Regions from separate parts of the Ensifer sp. Root954 genome, predicted to be linked through region 2. Evidence: predicted binding sites of a transcription regulator. Region 2 holds the regulator's gene; the other holds the start of a gene.
The links. Region 2 encodes PhoB, which activates phosphate uptake and scavenging genes when phosphate is short. Its sites were predicted from a motif close to TGTCATNNANCTGTCAT; they were not measured.
Positions count from the first base shown of each region.

Region 1: a site for PhoB is predicted at 1,729-1,745, ahead of ASE71_RS13050 (DUF2794 domain-containing protein). Genes of this name have one in related genera too.

Region 1 covers NZ_LMJM01000022.1:219,877-223,280, reverse strand. The annotation lists gene acnA (aconitate hydratase AcnA) at 1-472, shown strand, start outside; gene ASE71_RS13055 (DUF1223 domain-containing protein) at 678-1,451, shown strand; gene ASE71_RS13050 (DUF2794 domain-containing protein) at 1,766-2,170, shown strand; gene ASE71_RS13045 (GNAT family N-acetyltransferase) at 2,290-2,844, opposite strand; gene ASE71_RS13040 (Bax inhibitor-1/YccA family protein) at 2,968-3,404, opposite strand, start outside.
Region 2 covers NZ_LMJM01000052.1:214,173-217,576, forward strand. The annotation lists gene ASE71_RS31575 (aspartate aminotransferase family protein) at 1-416, opposite strand, end outside; gene ASE71_RS31580 (GcrA family cell cycle regulator) at 838-1,359, shown strand; gene phoB (phosphate regulon transcriptional regulator PhoB) at 1,430-2,113, opposite strand; gene phoU (phosphate signaling complex protein PhoU) at 2,316-3,029, opposite strand; gene pstB (phosphate ABC transporter ATP-binding protein PstB) at 3,080-3,404, opposite strand, start outside.

The sequences.
Region 1 (3,404 bases), on a different contig from region 2:
AGGTGGCTACACCATCCACTATCCGTCCAAGGAAGAGATGTCGATTTACGACGCCGCCATGCAGTACAAGGAAGAGGGCGTTCCGCTCGTCATCTTCGCCGGCGTCGAATACGGCAACGGTTCGTCGCGCGACTGGGCTGCCAAGGGCACCAACCTGCTCGGCGTCAAGGCCGTCATCGCGCAGTCCTTCGAGCGTATCCACCGCTCGAACCTCGTCGGCATGGGTGTCATTCCCTTCGTCTTCGAGGAAGGCACGACCTGGGAATCGCTTGGCCTCAAGGGCGATGAGATCGTCACGATCGAAAACCTCGCCAATGTCCAGCCGCGCGAAAAGCGCGTTGCCAAGGTAACCTACGGCGACGGCAGCGTGAAAGATGTGACGCTCGTCTGCCGTATCGATACGCTGGATGAAGTGACCTACGTCAACAACGGTGGCATCCTGCAGACGGTTCTGCGCGACCTCGCCGCTTAATCGCGCGAGCGCATACAAGGCTCTGGAGCCGGGACGCCGAAAGGCGCCCCGGCTCTTTCTTTGAGGTGCACCTGCCGACGATCCGGTGCCGGGTCGCGCTCACTTGCCACCTCACTCCAACGTGACTTCCCGTTGATGCAGGGGCGTCGTATGTAGTGAACTCCCCCACAAGGAGTAGGCCGCCGGCCGGTAACGAAGTGACGCCATGACATCCGCAGACCGTTCTTTCATTCGCCCTGTTGCACTGGCTTTCGGGCTGCTCGCAGCCGCCGGTGCCCCTGCCGGGGCGCAGGAGAAACAGGCGGTCAAGGGCGTTGTCGAACTGTTTACCAGCCAGGGCTGTTCGTCCTGTCCGCCGGCGGATGCGGCGCTGAAGTCGCTGGTCGACGAGGGCGATGTGGTGGCGCTCGCCTATCACGTCGACTACTGGAACTATCTCGGCTGGGCCGACACGCTGGCATCGAAGGAAAACACCGAGCGGCAATATGCCTATGCGCGCATGCTCGGGCGCAACGGCGTCTACACGCCCCAGGCAATCCTGAACGGCCGCGACCACTTGAACGGCGGCAACCTGCAGGCAATCAAGACGCGGCTGGAAACGATGAAGGCGGAAGGCAAAGGGCTTGCCGTTCCCGTCGACGCCAAGATCCTCGGCGAAGAAATCCAGATCACAATCGGTAGCGGCATCGGCAAGGCCAATGTCGTCGTCGTCTATTTCGACCGCGCCAAGATCGTGAAGATGGAGAAGGGGGAGAACAGCGGCAAGGAAGTCCCCTATTGGCATGCGGTGCGTGACATACAGACGATCGGCATGTGGGACGGCCAGCCCGCGTCCTTTACGCTGCCGGCGACGGTGCTGACCGAGCGCCCGGGAAACAGCGGCTGCGCGATCCTGCTGCAATCGATGAAGGACAAGGAAACGCCGGGTGCCATCATCGGCGCTGCGGCCGTGCTCGCCGGCCCTCAGGGCAAATTGTAGGGACGGCGAAGCGCAAGGGGTTGGTTCGGCCCGGCAGCATCGAGGGGCTGGGGCTGAGGGTTCGAAGTTACCGGACCGAACCGGCCATAACTGCGTTCGGTGAACTCCCGCAGCATGACGATCTGACCGGACATACGGTGGCAACGACTCTGTCCGTCAGCGCCCGCGAGTTTTGCGATGAATTGGGGCGCCGGTTTGACTGAAATGGGGCAGAGGCAAGAAATGACCTCATCGTCCCATGGCTTCCAGCTTGCTTTTCGGCTCGTGTCAGGCACACTGTAATCGTTCTGTCACAACAGAAGGCCGGATTGCCGATGACCGATGAGCCGGATTTGCCGCAAGGCGAGGCGCGCCATCAGCGCGAGACCACTTCCGAAGTGGTCGTCGATCTTCACGAATACAAGAACGCCAAGAACGCTCCCCCCATCACTTTCCATCGTCGCGAATTGGATCAGATCCTGTGGGTCTACGGCCGTATGGTCGGCGAAGGCGAGTGGCGGGACTACGCGATCGACCACCTGAGGGACCGCGCGGTCTTCTCAGTGTTCAAGCGTTCGGGCGAAATGCCGCTCTACCGGATCGAGAAGAACCCGAAACTGGCCGCGAAACAGGGCGCCTATAGCGTGCTGAACATTCACGGCACGATCCTGAAGCGCGGTCACGAGCTCGCCCAGGTGCTCAAGGTATTCGACAAGGTGCTGAGGCTGGTGGAAACCTGACCACCCGGGAAAGGGTGCCATCAGGAGACGCACGCCGACGTCACGGGCAGCAACGGCACGACCTGCCTACGGCGCGCTGCGAGGCGCTTCGCCGACTGACATTCTTCAGCAAGCGATGGTCACTGGTAGAGGGTGTCCGGATAGACGTCTTCCGGCGGGTCGGTCGCCTGGCCCTCGCCGAGCGCGAGCTGCATGATCGTCGTGTCGAGCCAGCGGCCATGCTTGAAGCCGGTCGCTTTCATCGTGCCCTGGAGTTCGAAGCCGAGCGACCGGTGCACGGCGATCGAGGCCGGATGGGCACCGCCGATCACCGCGACCATCTGGCGGAAGCCGAGTTCAGTGCAACGCCGGACGAGCTCGACCAGCAGCGCCTTGCCGGCACCCTTGCCGCGCGCTTCCGGCGCCAGGTAGATGGAATCCTCGACCAGGAAACGATAGGCCGTGCGCGTGCGGAAGCCGGATGCGTAGGCATAACCGATGATCGTCCCGCCCGCGTCTACCGCAACCATGTACGGGTAGCCGCTGCCGATGATCGTTTCGAACCGGGCCCGCATCTCCTTTTCGGATGGCGGGTTGATCTCGTAGGTCGCAACGCCGTGCAACACGGATTCGCGATAGATCTCGGTGATAACGGGAAGATCGGCCAGGGTGGCGTCGCGCAGGGTCAGGGACATGGCTAAAGACTTTGATCCCAAGGTTTCGTCGTCCTTTCACTCCCACGGAGTCCGGACGCTTTCAAGCTGCTTCAGCAAACAAAAAAGGCGGCCGAAGCCGCCTTTTCCGTGTGCTGTTCAGACTTAGTTGTTCCGGTTGCCCATGAACTGGAGCAGGAACATGAACAGGTTGATGAAGTCGAGGTAGAGCGTCAGCGCGCCCATGATCGCCTTGCGGCCGGCAACGGTGCTGTCATCGGCTTCGTAGTACATTTCCTTGATCTTCTGCGTGTCGTAGGCGGTGAGGCCTGCGAAGATCAGCACGCCGATCACGCTGATCGCGAAGGCGAGCGCCGAAGAGGCGAGGAAGATGTTGACGATCGACGCGATGATGACGCCGAACAGACCCATGATCAGGAACGAGCCCATACCGGACAGGTCCTTCTTCGTGGTGTAGCCGTAAAGCGACAGGGCGCCGAACGAGGCGGCCGTCACGAAGAACGTCTGAACGATGCTCTGGCCGGTGTAGATCAGGAAGATCGACGACAGCGACAGGCCCATCAGGGCCGCATAGATCCAGA
Region 2 (3,404 bases):
ATCGTCGCGATCGTGCGGCCGTGGAAGGCGCCTTCGAAGGTGATGACGTGGAACTTCTCCGGGTGGCCCTTGGAGAAGTGGTAACGCCGTGCCGTCTTGATGGCGCATTCCAGCGCTTCCGCGCCCGAATTGGTGAAGAAGACCTTGTCGGCAAAGGTCACCGCCGTCAGCCGGCGGCCGAGGCTTTCCTGGCCCGCAATTTCATAAAGGTTGGACAGGTGCCAGACCTTGTCGGCCTGCGCCTTCAGCGCTTCGACCAGGTGCGGGTGCGCGTGGCCGAGCGAGTTCACGGCAACGCCGGCACCGAAATCGAGATAACGCGTGCCGTCTTCAGCGATCAGCCAGGCGCCCTCTCCTCGCTCGAAACGCAACGGCGCGCGCATGTAGGTATCGTAAAGCGGCGTGGTTGCAGTCATGCGAGGCTCTCCTTCACTCCAGATCGACATCGATCCCGCGCCTCACGCGGGCCGATAAAAATCAAAAATGCCGCCTTTCGGCGGCGCAGGCACTATTCCCATTTCGCGCTGCAATGTCAACAAAACCAAGCCTTGCAGCGCAACATGAAGGGTCGATTCCTGGCAGCAGAAAAATCGTCCGGGAGGGCTTGCAAAAATGCAACGCTGGCCGAGCAAGTTGGGGAAAACTACGAAATCGATTCGGCCTGATTCCCGGGACTCTTGCCACAGAGTCCAGCGGTCAGTACGTTAACATTCAATTACTAGACGCATGCGGCGGACCTAGTCACCAAAAGAGTTATCGCGTTTGCAACCCCGGGGTTTAGCCGGGGTGCGGTGAGGGATTCTGCCATCCCCAACGCTGAGAACGGAGAGTGCAGAAATGAACTGGACTGACGAGCGGGTGGAGAAACTGAAGAAGCTTTGGTCCGAGGGCCTGAGCGCAAGCCAGATCGCGGCACAGCTCGGCGGCGTCAGCCGTAACGCTGTCATCGGCAAGGTTCACCGCCTGAGCCTGCCAGGTCGCGCCAAGGCCGGTGGCAGCACCACGACGGCGGCCCGTCCGAAGCGCCCGACTTCGGCACCGCGCGCGCCGAACTACGCTTCGCGCGTTTCGACCCGCCCGGTTGCACGCGCGGCCGGCGCTGTCGTTCTGAAGGAAGAAATCGAAGTCGATCTCGTTGCCGAGCAGGATTTCAGCACCCGCACCGACGTTGTCGTGCCGATGTCGCGCCGCCTCGAGCTGACCCAGCTCACCGAGCGCACCTGCAAGTGGCCGATCGGCGACCCGCTGAAGGAAGAGTTTCACTTCTGCGGCAACGATTCCCCGGAAGCCTCGCCTTACTGCACCTTCCATGCGCGGCTGGCCTACCAGCCGTCGGGGGAGCGCCGCAGGGCCCGCTAAGAAGCTGGACCGCATTGATAAAGGAAGGGGCCGATCGGCCCCTTTTTTTTGTTGGCGACTTTCAGACCGCTCAGCTTTCGAGCGAATAGCCGGCGCCGCGAACGGTGCGGATGACGTCGGGCATGTTCGAGAAGTTCAGAGCCTTGCGCAGACGACCGACATGCACGTCGACGGTGCGCTCGTCGACATAGATGTCATGACCCCAGACGCCATCCAGAAGCTGCGAGCGAGAGAAGACGCGGCCCGGCGAGGACATGAGGAACTCCAGAAGACGGAACTCGGTCGGGCCGAGGCGCACTTCGCGGCTGCGGCGATGAACGCGGTGGGTCTCGCGGTCGAGTTCGATGTCGCCGCAGCGAAGCAGCGTCGAGAGCACCTCGGGCTTTGCCCGGCGCAGCATCGCCTTGACACGCGCCATCAGCTCCGGCGTCGAGAAGGGCTTGACCACGTAGTCGTCGGCACCGGTCGCCAGACCCCGGACGCGCTCGCTTTCCTCGCCGCGCGCCGTCAGCATGATGATCGGCAGACGTTCGGTCTCCGGACGCTGGCGCAGCCGACGGCAAAGTTCAATGCCGGAAACACCGGGCAGCATCCAGTCGAGGATAAGCAGGTCGGGCAGCCGCTCCTGAAGCCGGATCTCCGCCTCGTCGCCCCGCAGGATCGTATCGACGTCGAAGCCCTCGGCTTCCAGATTGTAACGCAGCAGAACGCTCAGCGCCTCTTCGTCTTCGACTACGGCGATTTTTGGCAACATCAGGTAACGTCTCCTTACCGCGGGCGGCCTTTGGGCTCATCGGCCCGGCCGGCGCTCAGACACTCTAAATCTGGAGCACATCCGCCGTTTTCAAAGGCGGGGCGAAAACCACATGCTTCAGATACAGGAATTCGGGGCCGCGACCGAAGCCGCGACCGGATCAGATTTCAAAGGGCATGCATGCTTACGGCGCGCTTGGCGCTCAGTCGTTGACCGAGCCCAGCGTCGACGTGGTGTCATCCTTCGGACGCTCGCCTTCCGGCTGAGCACCCGTCGCCATGTAATAGATCGTCTCAGCGATATTGGTCGCGTGGTCGCCGATGCGCTCGATGTTCTTGGCGCAGAACAGAAGATGCGTGCAGGGCGTGATGTTGCGCGGATCTTCCATCATGTAGGTCAAGAGCTCGCGGAACAGCGAGGTGTAGATCGCGTCGATCTCCTCGTCACGCTCGCGGATGCTGTTGGCCTTTTCCGGCGAGCGCGAGGCGTAGACGTCGAGCACTTCCTTGAGCTGGACGAGAGCGAGCTCTGCCAGATGCTCGAGGCCACGGGCGAGCTTGCGCGGAATGCCGGAGCCGGCGACCGCGATCACGCGCTTGGCGGTGTTCTTGCCGAGGTCGCCGACGCGTTCCAGATCGGAGGCGATGCGGATCGACCCCATGATCTCACGCAGGTCGGCGGCGACCGGCTGACGCTTGGCGATCGTGACGATCGCCTTCTCACCGATCTGGCGCTCGGCGTCGTCGAGGACGGTGTCGTCCGAGATCACCTTCTGTGCGAGAGCCAGGTCGGAGTTGACCAGCGCGCGAACGGACTCGGCGACCATCTGTTCGGCGAGGCCGCCCATCTCCGAGATGCGGCGCGTCAGGTACTTCAGTTCTTCGTCATAGGCGGACATGATATGCATGGACATGATCGTCGATCCTTACGGGCGCTTTGCAGTTACTGTTGCAGCCTTATGCGGCCTCAGCCGAAGCGGCCCATGATGTAATCCTGGGTGCGCTGGTCATCCGGATTGGTGAACATCTTGTCGGTGTCGTTCTCCTCGACGAGATTGCCGAGGTGGAACATGGCGGTGCGCTGCGAAACGCGGGCGGCCTGCTGCATCGAGTGGGTCACGATGACGATCGTGAAGTTCGTGCGCAGCTCGTGGATGAGCTCTTCGACCTTGGCGGTCGCGATCGGATCGAGAGCCGAGCACGGCTCGTCCATGAGGATGACTTCCGGGCTGACGGCGACGGCACGCGCGATGCAGAGGCGCTGCTGCTGACCACCGGAAAGGCCGGTGCCG